DNA from 3 places in the Tumidithrix elongata BACA0141 genome. Region 3 is predicted to be linked to each of the others. Evidence: riboswitches for the same ligand, from Rfam matches in the RefSeq annotation. Region 3 holds a riboswitch; each other region holds the start of a gene.

Region 1 (8,046 bases), on a different contig from region 3:
AACTGATATTACAAAGGTGTGGCTTTTATTTCAGAGCCATTTGCTTGCGGGATTTCATACGCCACCCATCTTTTTAACAAACCAGAATTTAGGCCAGAATATCGATAAACCACTGTTCAAAGCGATCGCCTAAAGCGGTTAGCGAATATTCCGCCTCGGCTTCGCGGCGGCAGACAATCCGATTGATCCGAGGCACGGCTGTGACGGCATCACACAGGGCTCGTACATTATCAGGTTCCACTAAATAACCTGTCTTGCCATGTTTGATAATTTCCACAGGGCCCCCTCTGGCATAGCTGACAATGGGAACACCACAGGCGAGTGCCTCGATCGCAACATTCCCAAAAGCCTCAACCCATTTCGGTGTCATTAACAGTGCTTGGCAAGCTCCCATGAGTTCCTGTAGTTTTTCGGTGGGATGGAAGCCCAGATAATTCAATTTCGCTTTAGGGAAATCTTGCTGTACCTGTTCCCAATATTCTCGATCTTGCATTTTACCTAAGACATCAATCTCTAGCCCTGTTGCCTCAGACACCGCTGCCGCATCTTCCAACCCTTTTTCAGGTGAAATTCTGGCAACCCAAGCCAAACGAGCGGCTGAAGTGGGCTGAAACTCATACAGATCGAGATCGATACCACTACCCAAGAGACGAAACTGACTACCCATAGGGAACGGGCGATCGAAGGTATCGGCTTGGGTTTGGGTGTAGACGCCAATTCGATCGGGATATTGTTGTACGACTTGAGCGATCGCGCGGTCGATCGAATCTAACAACGAGCCCATACTGACAAAATGGGCGATCGGGGTGTCAAAAAACGGGGTGAGATAGAATGGCAACCAATCGTAGGCAAAATTGACGATTAAGTCATAACTATCTTGCATTTCACGGGCATAGCTCCACAGATTCGCTAAAACCGAATTATTGGGGAAACTCACGGGATCGGTTCTTGTTTGATTTTGGGCAAAGCTATGCACTTCCCCTGGGATCGTGATCAATGGGATCGCCTGCGATTGAGAACCCACACAAGCTGCCAGATGAACCGTATGCGATCGCAACATCAGTTCCTTCGCTACGTTCTCAACGGTCAGCTCAACGCCCCCACCAACGCCAGAACCAAATGCACCGACAGGAGTTGAGATAAATAGAAGTCTCATAATTCTTTGGTTATCAGTTATCAGTTATCAGTTAGTTATCGGTTATCGGTTATCAGTGGAAAGTGAGGAGTTCCCCCTCCATAATCCTCCCTTTGTAACGTGGAGGGAACTGAATCTGTGGGGTAAAGAGCGTAAGTCCAACCTGTAAGTTAAGCCCTTGTATCTCGCAAGAGAGCCAAGGGCTAATCGCTAGCCAGACAAGTCCCCACAACAGCTAATACTGACTCAGCCAAACTAGTGTACTCATAGCCACCTTCTAAGCCAAATACAATTTTGCGGGTAAGCTGCAAACAGAGTTTTGTGAAAACGCCATAGTCTTGAGGCTTGAGGGACATACTCGCCAAAGGATCGCTGGAATTCGCATCAAACCCCGCACTGACAATGAGTAAATCTGGTTTAAAGTCTTGCAAAAAAGGGATGACACGTTGCTCAAATACGACCAAATATTCTTGAAGCGAGCAATTCGCTCTCATCGGTAAATTCAAGACATTGCCATGGGCTCCTGTTTCCTCAAGATCGCCTGTATAGGGATAAAAAGGGGCTTGATGGGTAGAAACATAGGCAAGATTTGGACGATCCCAAACGGCTTCTTGCGTGCCATTGCCATGATGCACATCCCAATCTAAAATCGCCACTCGTTGAATATTCGGAAAATCGAGGGCATAGAGTGCCGCGATCGCGGCATTCGAGAAAATACAAAACCCCATTCCCGTGTGAGCGCGGGCGTGATGCCCTGGTGGGCGGGCTACGACAAAAGCGGGTTCGTTTGAGGCTAAGACGAGATCGACCCCATCTAACCATGCGCTCACTGCCAATAATGCCACCTCATAGGTGCGGCTCGACGCGATCGTATCCCCATCAATATGACCACCACCCCGTTCGGATATTGCCTGCACGGCATCGATATATGCGGGTGTATGAAAGCGCTCTATCTCTTGCCGCAGGCGATCGCGTTGTTGAATCGGCGTAGGCTGTTTCCATGTCAAACGATTTGACAACTCAGAAGTTTTTAAAGCCTCGATAATTGCGGTTAATCGCCCCGAATTTTCAGGATGATAAACCCCAGTTTGATGTTCTAAAAACTGATCTGAGTAAATGATCGGAAATGTTGATAAAGGCATAGAGGGTGGGTATTCTAGGTGAATATCTGAGCCAATGCGATCGCAATTCAATTTAACGTTTAACCTAACGCTATACTTTAAGAATTATCCGTTAGGCATTGCATATTTACTTGATTGTTGTTTTTTATGTCTTGCTTGCTTGTCAATAGTAATTTCCCTTAAAAATGTCTAGTAACAAGCCCCGTGGTAGATACTCACCAGCCCAGCGATCACCTAGATAGTGCCATACTTTCAGTACCAGAAGAGCTTATCCCGCTGGTACGCGAGCTTTTTGCTCTTTATAAAAATGGACGCAAAGAAAGTGTTGTTAAAGCACTTTCAGATCTCATTCTGCAATTAAAGACTGAGCCAAAACATAGCGAAGATTTTTCTGTTATAGATTTTCCGCCCAACCCTCCTCGCAAGCCTAACTATCATGTGTTAGTCGAGCCAGAGGATATAGAGGATCCTGCCAGCTCAGATTTTTTAAAAAGCTGGGAAGACATCCTTAATTTACAACTTTATGTCGATACTGATATTTACGGTACATTAGACGCCGATCCTGTCGTCCCTGAAGGGATAGGTGAACCAAGTGAACCAGCGGTGACCATCGAGCACGAAGACGCGACAGATATTTACGTACAGTCTTGGTCAGAGATTGCCAAGAATATGTCTAATCTGCCTGATGACGTGTTTACTCGTCTCTGGAGTACCACGGAGGTCGCTAAAATTTTAGAATGCTCGTCCAGCATGCTGCGTCGTGCCAGAAAAGAATCGCGGTTGCCGCTTAAAGTCAAAGATCTAATCGTTGACTGTATTAGTCACGACGGCAAAAGAAGCCTCTGGTTTGTGCGTCCCAGTTAATTTTTTCTATAGCGATCCTTTTTGTTTGCGAACGTAGTACATCTAACCCATGCGGGCAAGATGCCTGCGCTACAAATTATTACAACTCATTGAGGATTGCGATAACGAATCATTTTATTTTTTTCTCTGGTTCCCAAATGTCCTAGCATTTTAGATGGCTAGTTCATTCATCTAGGTCTCATGGTTAGAAATAAATTCTTGGCAAATTGGTCGCTGACCGCAGTTGCGATCGCAATGACATTTTTGATAGCAATTGGGTGTGTGGTTTATCCTCAGCCTAGTTTTGCGGCTTTACCCAATAAAAGCGCGATCAAGGACGCAAGAGTTTTGCTACGAAATGCTTTACCCGTTGACAATCTGATCGTGCGGGAGATTCAGCTTAAATTAGAAGGCATGCCCCGCCAAGCCAATCTCAAACGCTGGAAAGGTCTAAGCAAAGATATCGATAGCATCCTGTCCAATGTGTCGCAAAAACGCGAGCAGATTTTGGCAAGTGTCATCCCAACGGCAAAACAATCAGCAGAAGAAAACCTCACCAGCCTCAACAACGTAGTTATTTCCCTCCAAGAAGCGATCGCCACCAAAGACAGAAACAACATCAAACCCCTGAGCGAAAAAGCACTGGAATATGTAGGAACGGTTGAGAGCCAAATGGTTCAAGCATTTCCCTTTGAAGTTCCCGCAAAATATGCAGGATTGCCCCAACTTAAGGGCAGAGCGATCGTCGAAATGGAAACGGAAAAAGGAAGTTTCACGATGACCTTGGATGGCTTTAGTGCCCCCGTCAATGCAGGTCAGTTTGTCGATTTGGTTCAACGGGGCTTTTACAACGGTTTGACCTTTAATCGGGCGGATGACAACTTCTTCCTGCAAGCTGGCGATCCTGCGGGTGAGGCAGATGGCTTTGTGGATCCCGCCACAGGTAAAGTCCGCACTGTGCCCTTAGAAATTCGCGTTGTGAATAAAAAAGATCCAGTCTACGAGCATACCTTTGATGAACTCGGACTGGTTGGCACGTTACCCGTACTACCGTTTTCTGCCTATGGTACTGTGGCAATGGCTCACCCTGGGAGCGATCCCAATGGTGGTTCCTCACAATTCTTTCTGTATTTGTTTGAGTCCGATCTCACCCCTGCGGGTTTAAATTTGATCGACGGCAACTACACGGCTTTTGGATATGTCACCACAGGTGAAGAAGTTTTGCGTAAACTAAAGCTAGGAGACAAAATTCTTTCTGCTCGCGTCATTAGCGGGTTAGAAAACCTCGTTACTAGCAAGTAATTTATAACCCCATGGGTGAATCCCAAACTTTCAGTCTGCCTAGTCCCAGTAGTGCCATACGTTTGGCAGGGACTAGGGGCGAAAACCTTAAATTAATTGCCCTTGAGACAGGCACGAAATTGGTTCTGCGCGGTCAAGATTTACTGATCGAGGGCACTGAACCAGAGATTTCTCTCTGTTTGCAGATTATTCGCGCCCTCAAGCAACTCTGGTCGCAAGATCGAGCGATCGCTTCGGTCGATATTTTGGCAGCCAAACAAGCTGTGGAAGAACAACGGGCGGAATCATGGAGCGATCGCCCAGCGATTACCAAGAACCATCGAGGTGGACAGATTCAGCCACGTACGCTCAAGCAGCAGCAATACGTGCGGGACATGGAAAACCACGATCTGATCTTTGGGATTGGACCGGCGGGAACTGGTAAAACCTTTCTGGCGGCGGTGGCAGCCGTCAAGGCATTGCAAAATCAGGAGTTTGAGCGTCTGATCTTAACTCGCCCTGCCGTAGAGGCAGGCGAAAAGCTAGGCTTTTTACCCGGCGATCTGCAACAAAAAGTAGATCCTTACTTGCGCCCTCTCTATGACGCTTTATACGAGTTAATGGATCCAGAAAAAATCCCCAGCTTGATCGAGCGTGGCGTGATTGAAGTTGCCCCACTTGCCTATATGCGAGGTCGCACGTTAAACAATGCCTTCATCATCGTGGATGAGGCCCAAAACACCACGATCTCCCAAATGAAAATGGTGCTGACGCGGCTGGGATTTAACTCTCGCATGGTGGTAACAGGGGATGTCACCCAAATTGACTTACCCCATCACCAAAAATCTGGGCTAAAAATGGCGCAAAAAATCTTGGAAGGGGTTGAAGGCATTGCTTTTAGTCACTTTACCAAGTCTGATGTCGTGCGCCATCCGCTCGTACAAAAAATTGTCGCTGCCTATGAGCTAGCCGAACATTAGCTTGCAAATTATTTCCGAGCCTTGTTTGTGAGAAAAAGTATTTAGCTGTCACAGTTGCCATAATTAAGAATTGCGTAGGCAGGATTGGGTACTTTCAAACGGTGATATCTTTATTAAGCTATAAAGTCGGTTCTGTCGGAATTTGACCGTCAGAGTTAACGGGGAAAGCTTGGTGTAAGTCCAACACTGTCCCGCAACTGTAATGAGGTCGCAAAAATCTCTGAGTCAGGATGCCCGCCGATGATCTTGCTCATTTCTATATCTGCGAGGCACAGAAAATGAATAAATTTAAGAATTCTCGGCTTCTTCCTTTTAATAAAGTTGTCTATAAGGCAGTCGGTTTATCTGCATTGTTTAGTGTTTTATTGCTGTCAGCCACACCAGCTTTTGCACACCATGCCATGGGTGGAAAAATGGCATCTAACTTCTTTGAAGGTTTTATGTCTGGTATAGCGCACCCCTTGATTGGACCCGACCATTTTGCATTTATTGTGGCAGTTGGTTTGCTTGCTGCGATCAAGCGGCAGGGACTGATGATTCCAATTTCGTTTGTATTATCTGCGATGCTTGGCACAGGGGCACATCTAGCCAGTATAAATCTCCCAGGAGTTGAGCTATTTGTTTCTGGCTCGATCTTGTTATTCGGTATTTTGCTGGTTGAGAAGGATAGATTTAATACTTTTGTCGTTGCAGGGCTTTCAGCGCTTGCAGGCATATTTCATGGTTATGCCTATGGTGAATCCATTTTTGGCGCAGAAACTACCCCTCTAATTGCCTATCTGATTGGATTTACAGTTGTGCAACTGGTGGTGTCACTCCTTGCATTTTGGATTGGTAGGGCAACCATCCTCAGGCAAAAAGCAGAGCAGCAATCTTCCATACAGTTGCGTTCTGCGGGTCTAGTGATTTCTGGTATTGGGCTAGCTTTCTTTGCTTCCCAAGTTGTTGCCGTTCTATTTCCAATTCCCAAAATCTAATCAATTCATCTAACTGCCTAAAATGCAGTTAGATCCCCAGTAACCTTGAAAATGTCAGAGAGTCTGGAAAGACAGTTGTAGTAACAATTCATGAATTGTTACTACAACTGTCTTTCTTAGTTTGAGATGAATCTATTGCTTTAGGTGATGCCCTGCAAGGCCTGTAAAGCCTGTCGGGTACGCTTTACCCACTCCGTATTATTGTCAGCTTCGTAGAGCCTCAATGCCTCTTGATAAGAGCGAATTGCGCTACTAATATCGCCTTGCATCGTGTATAAAGCCCCTAAACCAAAATGAGCCCTAGCGTAACTGGGGTTAAGAGAAATTGCCTTATTGTATGCGTCTAGCGATTCTCGCATTTTGCCTTGATCGGCAAGGGCTAAACCAAGACTCGTGTAATCAACCCATAATTCCTCTTTGCCATAGACGATCGCACGGGTAAAAGCCTCAACAGCGCCAGCACTGTCTCCTTGGGTGCGGAGTAGATTCCCTAGATTACTGTAGGCAACGTTATTTCTGGGATCGGACTCGATCGCTTTCCGAAACGCGGCGATCGCATCCACTGGTTTATTTTGGTCGGATAAGGCACGCCCGAGATTATTGTAGGCAGCGGCATATCTAGGGCTGAGATTAATCGCCTGCTCGTAGGCAGCGATCGCCCCACTTAGATCGCCTTGACGGCGCAAGGCTAAACCCAACCCATTATAGTTGGCTGCAACTTTAGGATTTAACTCAATACTGCGACGAAACATCTCAACCGCTTCAGGCGCTTTTTCTTTTTTTAGCAAGGCAGTGCCTAGCGCCGCGTACACATCAGCATTTTTATTGTCTTGCTCGATCGCCCGCCTGTAGGAAAGAATGGCTTGATCGGTGTCGCCTTTAGCATCGTAGGCAATCCCAATGTTGTAAAAAACGTTAGGGAAGCGATTGTTAATTGCGATCGCGCGTCTATATGCCTCTATAGCGCCATCATAGTCTTTGTCTTCATACAGGGCTATACCCAAGGAAAAATGAGCCGTCGCATACTGGGGCGCAAGTGTAATTGCCTGTCGAAATGCGGTAATTGCGCCCTTGCGATCGCCTTGGCGGCGCAAAACAGATCCCAGACCATTATGGGCAAGGGCATACTGCGGATCTAAACTTACCGCTTTCTGGAAGGCAGCGACAGCACCATCAAGATTATTGCGTTGTTCTTCAGCCAGACCGAGATTGTAGTAGGTCGAGGCTAAACTGGCATCTAGTTTGCTGAGACGAATGAATGCGTTGTAGGCATTAATCGCCCCCACCATATCGCCCCGTTTGTATAGGGCAATGCCGAGACCGTAGTAGGCGGGTGTATAGTTTTTATCGAGTTCGATCGCGCGTCGATGGGAAGCGATCGCCCCGTCAATGTCCCCTTGTTGCCGCAGCGTAACCCCTAAGCCATAATGGGCAGGGACAAAATTAGGATTGAGAGAGATTGCTTGTCGGTAAAGTGCGACTGCCTCAGTCAGTTTGTTTTGCTCTCTTAAGACATTTGCCTGTTCTACCAGTTTGATCGCCGCATTTGGATTTTGCTCGGGTTGTGTTTCCGTTGGCGTGGCAGTTTGAGCGATCGGCTCGGCAAATAGAGGGGCAGCTTGCGATCGGGCACCCACGGGCAGATAACTAACCAGTGAAATAAATCCAACCGTAGAAATCTTAGTAATCGCTTGCTTGATCATAAAATT
Region 2 (8,046 bases), on a different contig from region 3:
GAAAGGAGGGCTTTTTTGTAATGTCAGGGATGGAATACAATAAGCGATCGCTTTTTTCTGCTGTTTCCTTATTGATCGCGATTGCGTGCCACTTTGGCTGAGTGGTAGGTCGCACCGTCATCGTAGTTGATTTTAGTGGTTTGTTAGCTGAGTTAAGGCATTAAAGTTATTTGAGGGGGAAGTCGATTACAAATAACGGTAGTGCTCAAGATGTAATGATAGAGAGGTAGAGTTTCTTGGTACGGCTCTCTCACTAGAATCGCTCGTGTAGTAGTAAAAGTCTCTGAATGCTGCAAACCTCCGTCAATGAAAAATATGCTCAGGTGCCTCGTAAGTTACAGGTGTCATCAAAAAAAGGGCGACTGACGATTCAGTGTGATGAGTTATGGTCTTTAGCAGATCGCATTTAGCCTTTCCCATCCAAGGGTTTAGCCTATGCCAAACGAAGTCTATTTGGGAATTTTAATCACGATCGTCAGTCCATGCAGGTAGGTGAAGTAATTGGATACACCATTCTCTTGGACTACGGTAAATCCTTTTTGCTTAAATTCGAGCGACTTGACCGAAAGAGGAGCCTCTAGTCCGCCTTCTGGTTTCACCACAATCGGAATTGGCTTATCAATTTTTGCAGTCAATTTTGGATCGTGAAATAAAAAATATCCAGCACCAAGACCGATCGCCACACCAGCAGCAGCCGTGAGGAAATATTTGAGCATAGGGACTAATTTCGTATTTTTCCCCACCATACAATAATTCTTAAGCCTCGTAAATCAGCTCATTTTAAACTGCGGCATGAATCATCAAAGTATGAAGTGCTTATTGACATCAGGAGGGAAAACGATCCGCAAATTTAAGCTACTCGAATTCATCAAGAGATTACCACTACTAAATTAGATGGACTTTCTGAGTCATAACAGCAGTATTGCAAGTTGGATAGTTTAAAATCAGAAAAAAGGGCACAGTTATGAATACATCTGTGAAGACAGCCAAAGTCTATGACGAAATCATCGACTTTATTGCTGCTGGTACTACTCCCCAAAGCGTCATTGATTTTCGCCTCTCTGAAACCGCACAAGAACGTTTAGAGGACTTAATCTACGGTGCTAAAAACAATGAGCTTACAAAAGAAGATAAGCAAGAGTTAGATCGCTTTTTAACACTAGAACACATTATGACTCTAGCCAAAGCCAAAGCACATAAGCTCTTGCTCACCAACGCTGGAACTAAGCAAAATGCATAGACCATATATTCGTGTTGAACTGCGTCGTTTAGTCATTGAACGAGCCGATCGCCTCTGTGAATATTGCTTGATTTCTTCAGTAGATAGATCGTCTGGCTGTCAAGTCGATCACATCATCAGTGTTAAACATGGTGGAGCCACAACACCCGACAATCTTTGTTATGCCTGTACATTCTGCAACCTGCAAAAAGGAACAGATCTAGGCTCTATTAACTGGCGCAATGGAGAGCTTGTCAGGTTCTTTAATCCCCGCAGAGACTTTTGGGGAGAACACTTTCAACTAAATGGGGCAGTGATTCAATCAACTACAGATATTGGCGAAGTGACCGCACGGATTCTTGATTTCAATAACGACGAACGCATTCTAGAGCGAGAAACATTGATAGAAATCGCTCGATATCCCATAGCTGCCGCACAAAAAAGAATGAGCAAATAGTTCATCAAAATATGAAACGCTTACTGATTTTAGGCGGAACAGGCGACGCGATCGCTTTAGCAGACAAAGCCACAAAGATTCCAAAGCTTGAAACGATCAGTTCTCTCGCAGGTCGCACGCAAAACCCGATCGCACCCATAGGAAATGTCAGAATAGGCGGATTTGGTGGAGAGGATGGACTCACAGCCTACTTGCAAGACAACCACATCGATTTACTGATTGACGCTACCCATCCCTTTGCCGCCCAGATTTCCGCCCATGCTGCCACCGCCACCGCTACCTGTGGAATCCCGCATCTCATCCTCGTTCGTCCCCCATGGCAAAAGCAAACAGGCGATCGCTGGATTGAAGTTGAAAGTCATACTGCCGCTGCCCAAGCCTTATCCGAATTTGCAGGAAATTCTCCAAAGCGCGTCTTCCTCACGATCGGCAGACAGGAACTCGCAGCCTTTGCCGATCTCGATTCCATTTGGTTCTTAATGCGCGCGATCGATCCACCTGCCGCCAACGTTAAAGTTCCTCATGGCAAGCTGCACTTGAAACGAGGCCCATTTACCCTCGAAAGCGAACGCAGTCTGCTGATCGAATATCAGATCGATGCGATCGTCAGCAAAAATAGTGGTGGCGATGCCACCTGTGCCAAGATCGTTGCTGCTAGAGAATTAGGAATTCCCGTTGTTATCATTCAACGCCCACCGATCCCATCCGTCGAGCAGGTTGATAGTGTAGACACAGCGATCGCATGGCTAATGGAACAACTTGTCCAATGAATCTCCTGCGCACAAGCAAGGAGACTTTCAGATTCTCTTCCCTTATTTAGGGGGATCTGGGGGGATCGTATCGCCTTGGCGTATAAACCCAAACCTTTCCATCCTTACGTGAAATGGTGCGGGTCTGACTCGAACCAATAATAATCAGGGTTCGCATATCGGCATCTTCGGGCTTAAAATTGCCGAGCGTGCAGACTTGAACCGCTTGCTTAGGTCTACCAAGATTACGAGCCAATACCACAGGCGTTTCAGGCGATCGCCGCTGCAATAAAATCTCTTTTGCTTTGCCTAACTGCCAAGTCCGCTGTTTTGAAACGGGATTGTAAAAAGCGATCGCAAAATCTGCCTCAGCCACTGCGGCAATTCTTTGCTCGATTACCGACCAAGGCTTGAGCAGATCGGAGAGGGAAATTGCACAAAAGTCATGCCCAAGGGGTGCACCCACCTGAGCTGCCGCCGCCTGCATCGCAGAGATGCCAGGTTCGACACGAATATCAATCGGTTCCCATTCGGGTTTGGCTTCCTGTTCCAACACCTCAAATACCGCTGCTGCCATCGCAAAAATTCCAGGGTCGCCAGAGGAAACCACAGCGACGGATTTTCCTGTGGCGGCGAGGTCAAGCGCAAATCTGGCTCGATCTAGTTCTTCGCGGTTATCTGAGTCGTGACGTTGTTGCCCAGCATGTAAGGAACCTGCTAAATCGAGATAGAACTTATAGCCGACCCAATCCGTTGCCGATCGCAGGACGGCTTTCACTTCAGGCGACATCCATTCTGGCTTGCCTGGTCCCGTACCGACAATCGTGAGTTTACCTCGCGATGCCGTTGCACCGTTTGTAGGATGATAGACTAAACAATTAGGCGTGGGCGGAACAATTTCTTCCGTGACACGAATGAGCAATTCACCATCGTCGGTAATCGGTAGCTTGCTTTGGCGCAACCAAGGGGCTTCTCCCTCTAAGCGCAGGGTTGCACCAGCGAGTAGATCGGCAATAAACTTCTTGGCATCCTCTGGATTTGCCAGCCTATATCCCTGTGGAGGATTCAGCAATGTCGTGCGAAATCGGATATCTCCCGTTGTCGTAATTGCGGGTTCAATCCCCAGCGCGTCAGCAATTTGACGCGCTAGATCGTTCACGCCATGCAAACCGCCCAGTAAAGGCACAACAGCACTGCCATCTTCGGCAACGGCTAAGACGGGTGGCTCAGAACGCTTATCGGTCAAAAGCGGTGCGAGGGTACGAATCAGAATGCCTGCGGCACAGATACCCACAATTGGTGTTCCTTTAGCAAACAGTTCCCGTAGCGTTTCGCCGAAATCGCTGAAGCTGATATCCACACCCTCTGTTCGCCCCACCAAGCCATAGAGAATGGAATTGGGTAGAGCAGCCATGAATTGCCTTGCTGTGGGAACGCTATTTTGCCCAAGCACCACGACTGCAAGCGTTGGAAAGACAGGATCTGAAGGCTTCATGACACTGACTTTTGTTGACTGGGGATCACAACTAGCGACCAATAGGGAACTTCGGCGGGATCGACTTCCGCGATCGCTACAATTCTTTGATTTGGCATCGTCGCCCGTTCGATATACAGTGCCCTTGAGAATAATCCCAACTCTACGAGGACATCCCGCACTTTACTGAAGTGACGACCTAGTTTGATGATCACTGCACAGTCAGCAACCGCAAGGCGATCGCGTAAAACTTCGGCTGAGAGCGTCGCAGGCATAATGCTCAATACATCATCGCGATAGGTCAAAGGAACTCCCAATGCCGATGCACTCGCCATTGTAGAAGAAATTCCTGGAACGACTTCTGTTTTAAACTGCCCTGACAAGCGATTAAATAGATACATAAAGGAGCCATATAGAAATGGTTCTCCTTCACACAGGACTGCCACATCTTGACCGTTACTGAGATAACCTGCCAATTTTTCGGCAGCTAGATCGTAGTAGGGTTGAGAAGAGCGAACTGGACTAAAGGGCAGGGGCAAGGGAATTTCGATTTGATCGGCACGCAGACAGTCGGCGACGATCGCTCTCGCTAACACCTTACCATTTTCCATGGTGGGATAGGCAATCACGGGTACTGATTGTAAAATTCGATAGGCTTTGAGTGTGATCAGCTCTGGATCGCCCGGACCAATCCCCAAGCCATAGAGGCGACCTGTTTGAGGAGTGCGATCGTGCTCTCCATCAGCAGCATTTATCTCAGGATTTATCTCTGGATCTATCTCGGAGTCGATCATTATGAATTCTCACTTGTTAATGCATTTACAATTTCCTTGCCGACTTCTCTGGAATCGTCACGATCGCTCAATCCCAAATTAAAGAGTTCCTGCAACTGGGGAATAGAATAACCATCTACAAACTGTCTGAAGGATGGACTAAACGGCGTTTGGGGCGACAGATTTACATCCGGCGATCGCTGCTGTTGATACACCTGCAACATCCGTTCCACAACCACAGGAATTTCCTCGACGGGCACTGCTCGCAATAGCGGTCGTCCAAAGGATGAATTCAGGAATTTATCTCTTGCTCCCACATAAATGTCATAGGCTTCGAGCGATCGCTCCTCCTTGACAATCTCAGTTCCCACCAAGGCAATGTCACTGTGCCGATACTGAGCGCAGGACTTAGTACAACCACTAAAATGAATCTCGATCGGTCGATCTAGGCTCACTTGAGACTCTAAAGTTTTCACGAGTTCTAGAGCATGGTCTTGGGTATGGGTCGCGGCTGACGCACAGCCCCCTCGTCCCGTACAGGAAACCATGGCACTATCTAAGCGCGTAGCTGACCAGTGCAGCCCCAAGTCAGCAATCTCTGTTTGTAGAGCCAGTAGGCGATCGCTGGGAATATTTGCGATCAGAATATTTTGCCAAGGGGTTAACCGCAATTCCCCACCACCATAGGTTTGCGCTAGCACTGCTAAGCGACGTAACTGGGAAGATGTGACGCGCCCAAGGGGCAAGGCAATTCCCAAATAAAACAGGTTTGGCTGAGATTGGGCGTGACTACCAAGATGCGCGAAGGGTTTGTCAAAGGATTCGTCAGCGATCGCCTCTGGGGAAGCTTCACTCCTTGTTAGAGGAAAAGATAGAAGTTGTTGCACCCGTTCCAAATAATGCTCTACGCCCCAATCGGATAAAAGATGGCGCAGACGGGGCTTACGATTGCTGGGATAGGCTTCACGTTTCAGATCGATATAGTCCAGATACACTTGAGCGAGGGCGGCTAACAGAGACACCGTTCGCTCTGGCGGGATCGCAACGTTTGTCATGCCTGTGCGATCGGCTTCTACATTCAAATGTAGCCGAAACAAAATCCCTGAAGCATCGCCCAATTCCTGATTATTTATTTGCTCGGCTTTTTGCTCGGCGACGAAGGTAATATCATTGCGAAGATGTCGGACTGAAACGGATTCCCCGCCATCAAAGCAAACACTAAACTTAGGGGATAGGTTGACTAGTTCGAGGTGGGTTTGCAAATAGTCATCCCAAGCCTTTACCAAAGGACGAACATCAAGCAGACTCTGGGGATCGATCCCTGCCGTAGGACTTATCATCATATTGCGAATCGGATCGATGCCGATCTCGCGAGGCGCTAAACCCAAGGTTTGTAAGTGGCGAAAGCTTTCTGGGGCGATCGCTGTCTGAACCCCTCGAATTTGGAGATTGGCGCGATTGGTCACTTGGACATAACCATCCCCATAGCGCTCGGTCAGGTCGGCGATCGCTTCACACTGCGGCTGGTCGAGAATTCCTCCCACAACCCGCATACGCATCAAAACGCCATCTTTGGCAACGGAACCATAAAATAAGCCTGGGCAGATTGGTAATTTCGCGTTTATATCAATCTGCAATTCGGGTATTTGTTTAGAATGTGACAACGAACTATCTCCTCCCTGTGCGACGCAGGGAACTAAGATTCAAACATTAAGCATCAAACACTTAGAGGATCGGCATTCTGGCTTTTACAGTTGCGGCACAGCGTCGGAATCACACCAAACTTTCCCGTCCCCCAGTCTTTGAAACCTATCACAAGCTGACTACCAAAAGCCTGCGATCGGCACTTTTCTTAACGAAATCTTGGGTCATATTGTAATTTTTCAGCCTTCACAGCAAGAAAACCAGAAATTCATCGGGTAGTTAGATGAACTTAATTTTTTGAGCGGCATATAAGCACATGCGTAAAAGCACCAAGCCTTCTTTAAAGTGGGCAATATTAGATTGTCCATAGGTGCGAGGCTGATACCTTACAGGCACTTCCACAATATGTAGACCTAGCTTTGCCGCCCCAAACAGCAAATCAAAGTCCCCAAATGGATCGAAGTCCCCAAAATAGCTGCGATTGGCGACGATGCGTTCGTAGTCAGAGCGCCATAACACCTTTGTTCCACATAGGGTGTCTTTGAGCGATTGTCCAAGTAAATATGAGAATGCCCTAGCAAAGAATTTATTCGCCAACGTATTCAACCAAGGCATCGCCTTTCCAGATCGAGGGTAAACTAGTCGAGAACCATTAATAAATTCGCCTCTACCCAGTGCGATAACTTGAACAAATTGAGGTAAGTCTTCGGGCTGAACAGTTAAGTCGGCATCGAGAATCATCAGAATGTCGCCCGTTGCCTCGGCAAATCCCAATCTCACAGCATCGGCTTTCCCCTTGCCTTTTTGCTGCATGATTTTAAAGGAGAACTGTCCGGAACCATTCTCTTCTTCCACTCTTTGCGTTTCAACAACAACTCGTTGAATCTCTTCCCAAGTATTATCTTGCGAGTGACCTTCCACAAAAATAATTTCTGTATGTTTGCCCAATGCAGGCATGCGATCTACAGCAGCTTGAATATTTCCTGCTTCATTTCGCGCTGGGATCACCACGGTTACTGAGTAGTTAGCGATCGCCTCGGTAGCGCTGGAAATTGAAGGGCGGGCAATAATATAGTTCGTGAGGTTGAGATTATCAATGATTGGCAGTTGGCAAATATAACGGTTGATAAAGTTCGCAAGCAACGGAATCCACTTTGGGAAAAGGAATCGCTTCCCAATCTTAACCGTACTATAACCAGTAACCATCAGTAAGTTCAGTACATCATGTTGGGAAAGCCAATTTTGTGGAGGTTGCGGACGTCGTTGTCCGATCAGTTCGGCAAAATGTAGAAGACCCTCCCATTGATAATTATGGAAGACAAGAACGATCCGCGTGCGCGGATGGCAAAAGGCTTGGAGGCGATCGAGTACTGACTGAATATCGTTGAGATAACCCAGAACCCCTGCTAGCAGAATAAAATCAAATTTCTCTGAGTTTAAATCTTCTGGTGTGAGAGTTTCGGCATCAAGACAGTAAAAACTTAAGCCAGAAGTCTGAGATTCCTGATGGCTGGTTTGAGACTTATCTTTGGCGATCTCAATAGCAGATGGGGAAAAGTCAATACCTACACCTAAGCTTGGCTTTACCGCAGCAAGTAGACTTCCCGTACCACAGCCAACTTCTAGGACTTTACTGCCCTTGGGAACCAAGTATTGGTGTAACTTTTGGATATCTCTATAGTAATAACGGTTGCGATCGCTCCACCGATCTAAATCAGGCGCAATTTGCT
Region 3 (8,046 bases):
ACGCAGCAAACCAGAGGGAGGCGATCGCATTGTCATTGACCTGAGCAACCGTACCCCTTGGCAAATTCAACAACAGGGTAATGTCACGAGTCTGATTTTGGCTGCGGAACTAGCGCCAAGCATTAAACCCGGTGTGAATGCCGAAAAAGGAAATCTGATTAGTGCTGTAGATATTCAAAGTCAAAGCAAGCAAACCATCCTCCGCATTCAAACCACAGAGACACTTCAGCCTCATATCGAAACCCTAGCAGATCCTCCTCGCATCCTTGTAGATTTCAAACGGGGTTATGTTCCTACAGGGAGCAATATTCTCTGGGCTGAGGGCTTGCGTCGCATTGAGCGTATCGTGGCACTGCCAAATTCCAATGCAAAGACAGAGAAAGACCCCAAAACCCTGCGCTTTTCAGTGGTGTATCTCCTCCTCGATCTAAAGCATCGTGGGGTGGGAATGCGTCCGATCTGGAGCAATCCCAATGGCATGTTGGGGACTAGTTCTTTACGCACGATCGCCGATCAGTGGCAGGCAACCGCAGCGATTAATGGCGGATTTTTTAACCGCGATCGCCGCCTTCCCGTCGGTCTCATTCGCGAGGGAAATCGCTGGGTAGCAGGGGCAGTACTGACGAGGGGCGCGATCGCATGGAATGATAAGGGCGAAATATTTATGGATCGCTTGTCGTTCACCGAGGAAATCACAACTTCCAACAATCAAAAAATTACGCTTACCAATCTCAATAGTGGCTATGTGCAGCGCGGTGTAGCCCGATACACATCCCCTTGGGGAGCAGTCTATACACCTCTAACTGAGAATGAAGTTTTGGTTACGGTGCAAGGCGATCGTGTGGTTTCTCAATATCAAGGTGGTGCGGTGGGTCAGGGACAGGTTCCCATTCCCACTAATGGCTATGTACTTGTGGTGAGACAATCTCCAGAGTTGGTGTCGCAATTGATGCCGGGCGTTCAGCTTAAGGGGCGATCGGTGACCAAACCCACAACATTTAATACCTTTGCGAATATCGTCGGTGCGGGGCCCTTGTTATTAAAAAATGGGAAGGTGGTCTTAGATGCAATGCTAGAGCAATTTCGTCCTCCCTTTGATACGCAGGGCGCGACCAGAAGTGCGATCGCTACAACCAAAGAAGATGGAAAGTTGATTTTGGCAACCATTCATTCCACCCCCGAGGGTATTCTGCCTAGTCTGCTGCAAACTGCTGACATCTTAAAGAAACTCGGTGCAGTTGATGCGCTCAATCTCGATGGTGGAAGTTCCTCTTCTCTCTTTTTAGGTGGCAGCATTATCGATCGCGATATTAATGCAGTTGCTCCCATTCACAATGCGATCGGAATTTTCCTCTCTCCCGATGCTAAGTCCGATCAGTTCTAATCTCATACATTCCTAGTTTTTCTGTAACTTCCCGAAAGAGCGCGATCGTAGCTAAAATCGTGCATTCCGATCCTGCCCCCGATATTTTGCCAATAATCATATGGGAACAAGAGCGCAATCTCTTGATTAAGGGTTCACGAAGTTTTTTGTCAGCATCTTAACCAATGTATGACAATCGCTCTATTTTTCGGCTCAATCAATTAGCACACGTCTGATAAAAGCGCTAAAAGCGGCATCAGGTAAAAGTTTGCGAAGGAATAATAACATGCCAGCATTTTTCCCCGCAGGGTAGCGCAGCTTCCACGAGCCATCTGTACTAGCTTTATAAATTACTTGGGCTACAGATTCAGGAGAAGAACCATCCATTCCCGCCTTCTCTGTTTTTGGTAAAACCTTGGCAATAAAGCGATCGTAAGCAGTTAATCCTGGTCGAGACATAATATCGGCGGAACGACTGTAAAAATCCGTTTTAATTGCACCAGGTTCGATCAGCTTCACTCTGATTTGGAATGGTTTGAGTTCGTATTGCAGGGCTTCTGAGAAACCTTCGACAGCAAATTTGGTGGAATGATAGAGGCTATAGAGAGGAAAGGTAAGACGACCACCAATTGAAGCGACATTGACGATCGCACCTTGTTTCCGTTCTCGAAAATGGGGGAGGACGGCGCGTGTGACATCCATTAGCCCAAAGACATTGGTGGCGAACTGACGTTCTATTTGCGATCGCTCCGAAGCTTCAAACACTCCGACCAGCCCATAGCCCGCATTATTCACTAAAACATCGATCGCTCCAAATCTTTCGATCGTCGTTTCTACAGCCTGCTGAATGGAGTCAAGATCGGTAACATCAAGGCGCAAACAGAGAACGTGGCTAAGATTAGCGAGTTCAGTGTTTTTTTCTGGCGATCGCATCGTGGCGACAACATTCCATCCCCTTTGTTGAAATTCCAAAGCCGTTGCTTTACCAATTCCTGTCGATGCCCCAGTGATCAAAACCGTTTTCATAGGTTGAATTTTGCGTAAATCCTCACCCTAAGCATACAAGCGATCGCGATGGCGCGAATGCAGCTAAGGACATAGCTAAAAGGGAAGGGAATGTATCATTCCGTACTAAACCACCCGGCAAAAAACCTTACTTTCTTAATTACCCAAATATTCCTTAAGTTTCCATGCGGTTGGAGCAGTTACAAGCATTTTTAGCTGTGGTTGAGACAGGTAGTTTTCAACAGGCATCACAAAAATGTGATGTCAACCAGTCTACGGTGAGCAGGCAAATTCAGTCTTTAGAGGCAAGCTTAGGCATTCAGCTATTTCATCGTGGTGCCAGTGCCAAGGTAACCATCGGTGGTGAGCGACTGCTGCCCCATGCTCGTAAAATCTGCCAAGAGTGGAAAAATGTCGAGCAAGAGCTAAATGACTTGCAAGCAGGAAAGCAAACGGAACTTTGTGTGGCGGCGATTCCCTCAGCATGTGCCTATCAATTGCCCCCTGTTTTACAGAGCTTTGCCAAAACCTATCCCAACGTACAACTGCGGGTAACAACCTTGGGCAGCGATCGCGCCCTCAAGGTGCTCAAAGACGGGCTGATCGATCTGGCTGTGGTGATGAATAATCCTTTTTTAACCTCTAGCTCAGAGATGGTGGTCGATCTGCTCTATGAGGAGTCAATCCAAGTCCTGATGGCTGCTGACCATCCTCTTAGCTGCCACCAACAAGTAACTTGGAAAGATCTCGATCGCCACGATCAGGTGGTGTTTAAGGATGGCTACGGTTTGCAACGTCTCGTGCAGGAGCAATTTAACCGTCAGGGGCTGCACCTCAATGCTGTCCTAGAACTTAATTCTCTGGATGCCTTTCGAGGTGTGATCCGACAAGGTGACTTAATTGCGCTTTTACCTGCTACGGCTCTCAAAGATGTGAGCAACGATCCTTCGTTAGCTGTGCGCGAGATTGTCGCGCCAACGCTCACCCGTCAGATTGTCTTGGTAACAACAGGCGATCGCTTGCAAATTCCGCCAATCTATCATTTCCGTAAGTTGACCTGTGAGTTAATCCAGTCCAAAAATCGCATCCTCAGCGAGCAGGGATTTTATACCAGCCCAAGGTCAGCCCTTAGCAACCAATTATTGGCTGCAAATCCCCAACGCATGACCCACTAACTTTTTCTGGAGATTCAACCACGAGATCGCTTCAATGCCAACGAATCATTTGTAATGTCATACTGGTAAGCCGTAGATTCATTACATAGATCGACCTACGAATTTAATCCAACATCACGGCAAAGGGTATGAGTAAGGTTTTTCGTGAATTACTTCGCAAGGTTGGCAGTGGTAGACACACAGGCAAAGACCTGAGTCGGCAAGAAGCAGAATTAGCCACAAAGATGATTTTGGAGCAGGAAGCCACACCTGCACAAATTGGCGCATTCATGATTGCCCACCGCATTAAGCGACCGACGGGTGTTGAGTTAGCTGGTATGCTCGATGCCTACGACCATCTCGGCGGCAGAGTCGAAGCGGTTGATTCCAAGCGAACCGTACTGGTGCTGGGTTCGCCCTATGATGGCAGATCGCGCACAGCCCCCATCAGTCCGATTGCAAGTTTGATCTTGGCAAGTGCAGGCTGTCCCACGCTCCTGCATGGTGGCGATCGCATGCCCACCAAGGACGGTTTACCCCTGATCGATATCTGGCAGGCTTTAGGCGTCAATTGGCAGCAGCTATCCTTAGCGCAGGTGAGACAAGTCCTGAGCGAGACAAATTTAGGTTTTGTCTATCTGCCCAGGCATTTTCCTTTGGCGCAGGGCATAGTGCCATTTAGAGAGCAAGTGGGAAAAAGACCTCCCTTTGCTACCCTAGAACTAATTTGGGCTCCCTATCTAGGCAAAGCCCTAACTGTGTCAGGGTTTGTACATCCTCCTACGGAAACCAATATCCGCGAGGCATTTGCCCTGCGCGGTGTGACTGAATTTGCCACGATTAAAGGCTTAGAGGGAAGCGTCGATTTACCCCGCGATCGCACCGCGATTCTTGGCATTCACCGTGGCGGTGCGTTTGAGCGATTGACCCTTTCAGCCAGAGACTACAACTTGCATGGTAAAGATGTGGAGATTGCGGAAGCACTAGAAATTTCCCAAACGATCGCGTCTACGCTCAAGGGCGAGCCCTCGGAATATATGCAGTCTGCGATTTGGAATGGTGGATTTTATCTCTGGTTATATGGTATTTCTGCCGATCTACAGTCTGGGCTCGATCGCGCCAAAGAAATTCTCACCACGGGCATCGCCGAGCGCAAACTTAAGGATGTTAAGGAAGCGATCGCCGTCTTCACTACTTGCTGAGCGAAAAGCCTAAATTCAATCTGCCGTGAATCCAATTCAATTTGGTTGAAATGCTATAAGATAGGGGGTCGGTTCTGGTAGGGATCAGCTACTAGAGGTAACGGGGAAAGTATGGTGCAAGTCCTACACTGTCCCGCAACTGTAAAGGCAGTAATTGTCTAAGTCAGGATGCCCGCCGATTGCGATCGACAAAAAAATACATCTGCGAGGTATAGATGGTTCATAAATTATTTGTTTGCACGACCTGTGCCAGTATTTGGAAAGATGGCAAACGGGTTGGTACTAGTGGCGGGCAGCTACTACTAGACGAGTTGCTCAAGCTCAATCAAAGTTGGAGTTTGAGTTCAAACTTCTTAATTCAGTCTGTTGAATGCATGAGTGCTTGCAATCGTCCCTGTGTTGTAGCGATCGCCGCTGAAGGAAAATACACCTATTTGTTTGGCGATCTCCCTGTGGATGCGGCATCCCTCGCGACTACTGCATCAGCCATCTTAGTCTGTGCCAGTAAATATGCTACGCAATCCGACGGTAGCCTGCCTTGGTCAGAAAGACCTGCTCCGCTTAAAAAGGGGATTGTCGCCAAAATTCCGCCGATGCAGGAGCTTGCAGTCATTGGATAAAGTTTTCTGATATCAACAACTAAGGCAAGTACTCACAAGATATCAACTATCTAAAAGTACTTGCCTGAAAAGCAATATTCATTTTTGTGCTTCAAATATCTAGATTTAAAGATTTAGGATTGGCTACTTTTTACCACCCTGATTGCGCAGGCGATAAGTAATGCGTCCTTTGGTCAAATCATAGGGAGTCAGCTCTACCTTGACGCGATCGCCGGGCAAAATCTTGATATAGTTGCGACGAATCTTACCAGAGATATGAGCGAGTACGTTAAACCCATTATCCAGATCGACTCTGAACATGGCATTAGGCAGTGACTCAGTCACTGTACCTTCCATTTCGATTGCATCTTGCTTGGACAAATAACCTCTCCGTTAAAAACTTGGTTTAAAAATCAATAGGGACTTTTGTGAGAAAGTCCCCGATCGCTAAGCGATCACTAGTTGCTGTTGAATAGCCTCTGTCACATTCTCTAAAGATGGTATGCCATCAATTTGAACAACATGAGTCCCGTAAAATTCTAACAGAGGTCTTGTCTTTGCATAATATTCTTCAAGGCGGTTTTTAATCACCTCTTCGGTATCATCAGCCCTATTTTGCTCCTGAGCGCGTAAAAGGATTCTCTCAACTAGCACTGGCTCGGGCACATCTAAATTAATCACGCGATCGAATTTTTGATCCAACTCTGCCAAAAGATCGTTAAGAGCTTCTGCCTGTGGCACTGTACGAGGAAACCCATCTAAAATCCATCCTGATTGGGTGTCAGGTTGACTGAAACGAGTGCGCATGACGTCGATCACCACCTCATCAGGAACAAGCCGACCCGAGTCGCTAAAAGCTTTGACCCTTAGCCCTAACTCGCTCCCCTGCTTGATCTCTGCTCTGAAAATGTCCCCCGGTGCAATCCGAGGCACATTCCATAGCGCAGATAAGATTTCGCCTTGAGTACCCTTACCAGAACCAGGTGGCCCCATCAAAATGATTTTAGGCATTATTGCTTTACCATACCTTCGTAGCGTTGAGAGATCACATAGGTCTGAATCTGTTTTGATGTCTCGATCGCTACACCAACTAGGATCAATAAAGACGTTGCACCAATACCACTAAAGGTTGTGACACCTGTAGCTCGTTCTATAGCAGTAGGAATCACCGCTACCGCACCCAAGAAAACAGCACCTAGAAATGTCAGACGATTTAAAACACCCGCAATATACTCAGATGTTGTCTTTCCGGGGCGAATTCCTGGAATACTACTACCCATTTTCTTGAGGTTTTGCGCCAGATCGACAGGGTTAACAATCAGCGAAGAGTAAAAGTAGCTAAACCCTAAAATTAAAAGCAAATAGAGAACAACATAGCCCCAGCTATTGGGAGAAAGAAAGTTTGCAATATTTGCCAGCACAGGATTGTTAGAAAACTGACCGATACTAGCAGGCAAAATTAGAACTGAGGAAGCAAAAATGATCGGCATTACGTTCCCTTGATTTAGCTTCAGCGGTAAGTAAGACGCTTGTTCTCTAAACTGTTTACGTCCTACTTGACGACGTGCCGAAACAATTGGAATACGTCGGGTTCCTTCTTGAACGAATACGATGCCAACGATCATGACCAAGAAGATCACCATCAGCAAAATTACGCCGCCAACCCTAGAGCTATCCTGTTGCGCTAAAGCGATCGTGTTGCCTAAAGATCTCGGTAAGCCTGCAACAATGCTGATAAAAATTAGTAAAGATGCACCGTTACCCACACCTTTTTCCGTAATTACCTCACCAGCCCACATCACAAACATGGAACCTGCCGATAGAGCAAGCATGGTTTCAATCATAAAGGCAGGTCCAGGTTGGGTAGCTGCCCCAACTCCCTGTATCCAAAATGAAATGCCTAAACTTTGGATCAATGCCCAACCCAAAGCTACATATCTCGTGTACTGCGAGATCTTACGTCTACCTGCCTCACCTTCATTCTTTTGCAGATTTTCTAGGGTAGGTAATGCCGCAGTCAGAAGTTGCAAAATAATCGAAGCATTAATAAATGGGATGATCCCTAGTGCGAAGATCCCCAGCAGGGATAAACCACCACCAGAAAAGATATCCAAGAAATTAACGACAGCATTGTTTTTGACAACCTCACCAAAAATCTGGCGATCTACGCCGGGTAAAGGCAAGTAAATACCTAGGCGAATTAGAACGAGAATGCCCATCGTAATCAGAAGGCGATCGCGCAGACCAGCTGCCTGTGCCATCTGTAGGAATGTTTCTTGAGGAGTAGGGTTTTTCCCTTTGCTAACTACCATTGCTATACCTACCTTGAAGCTAGTAAGAGAGAGATAAGTGTCTTTGTTGTATTGTAATGCAGAATACTATTTTTCTGTATCACTGTGGATTGTGGCAATTTACCAAGCGACTAGACTTCCGTGCAGGTGCCACCAGCAGCTTCAATCTTTGCCTTTGCACCAGCAGTAAATGAGTGCGCGTGAACGTTTAAAGCAACACCAATCTCACCACGTCCAAGGATTCGCAGAGAACCATCGTTTTGGGTAACGATGCCTGCATCCATGAGCGACTCCAAGGTGACTTCAGTGCCTGCGGGTAATTCACTCAGGCTGTCAACATTGATAACGGTGAAATGTTTCGCATTTACAATTGGGAAATGCTTCAATTTTGGTACGCGCTTGTAGAGGGGGAGTTGACCACCTTCAAAGCCA

What was found. A riboswitch is a leader RNA that binds a small molecule or an ion and turns the genes downstream of it on or off. The one in region 3 is predicted to bind cobalamin.
Region 1: another riboswitch for cobalamin. It lies ahead of V2H45_RS22720 (HupE/UreJ family protein); the one in region 3 lies ahead of V2H45_RS07730 (DUF1636 domain-containing protein).
Region 2: another riboswitch for cobalamin. It lies ahead of cobG (precorrin-3B synthase); the one in region 3 lies ahead of V2H45_RS07730 (DUF1636 domain-containing protein).

What each region holds. Positions count from the first base shown of each region.
Region 1 is NZ_JAZBJZ010000141.1:2,396-10,441, forward strand. Features, by position in the region: gene V2H45_RS22695 (glycosyltransferase) at 89-1,156, opposite strand; gene V2H45_RS22700 (histone deacetylase family protein) at 1,339-2,277, opposite strand; gene V2H45_RS22705 (hypothetical protein) at 2,461-3,120, shown strand; gene V2H45_RS22710 (peptidylprolyl isomerase) at 3,301-4,401, shown strand; gene V2H45_RS22715 (PhoH family protein) at 4,413-5,360, shown strand; cobalamin riboswitch at 5,471-5,616, shown strand; gene V2H45_RS22720 (HupE/UreJ family protein) at 5,591-6,337, shown strand; gene V2H45_RS22725 (tetratricopeptide repeat protein) at 6,478-8,040, opposite strand.
Region 2 is NZ_JAZBJZ010000019.1:50,613-58,658, reverse strand. Features, by position in the region: partial or broken gene V2H45_RS06985 (IS1 family transposase) at 291-392, shown strand; gene V2H45_RS06980 (hypothetical protein) at 450-716, opposite strand; gene V2H45_RS06975 (hypothetical protein) at 965-1,240, shown strand; gene V2H45_RS06970 (HNH endonuclease) at 1,233-1,676, shown strand; gene V2H45_RS06965 (cobalt-precorrin-6A reductase) at 1,688-2,446, shown strand; gene cobJ (precorrin-3B C(17)-methyltransferase) at 2,493-3,920, opposite strand; gene V2H45_RS06955 (precorrin-2 C(20)-methyltransferase) at 3,917-4,693, opposite strand; gene cobG (precorrin-3B synthase) at 4,693-6,336, opposite strand; adenosylcobalamin-variant (AdoCbl-variant) riboswitch at 6,399-6,470, opposite strand; gene V2H45_RS06945 (glycosyltransferase) at 6,596-8,046, opposite strand, start outside.
Region 3 is NZ_JAZBJZ010000022.1:26,868-34,913, reverse strand. Features, by position in the region: gene V2H45_RS07750 (phosphodiester glycosidase family protein) at 1-1,384, shown strand, start outside; gene V2H45_RS07745 (SDR family oxidoreductase) at 1,577-2,389, opposite strand; gene V2H45_RS07740 (LysR family transcriptional regulator) at 2,554-3,543, shown strand; gene V2H45_RS07735 (anthranilate phosphoribosyltransferase family protein) at 3,672-4,724, shown strand; cobalamin riboswitch at 4,777-4,918, shown strand; gene V2H45_RS07730 (DUF1636 domain-containing protein) at 4,940-5,344, shown strand; gene infA (translation initiation factor IF-1) at 5,468-5,704, opposite strand; gene V2H45_RS07720 (adenylate kinase) at 5,771-6,334, opposite strand; gene secY (preprotein translocase subunit SecY) at 6,334-7,635, opposite strand; gene rplO (50S ribosomal protein L15) at 7,746-8,046, opposite strand, start outside.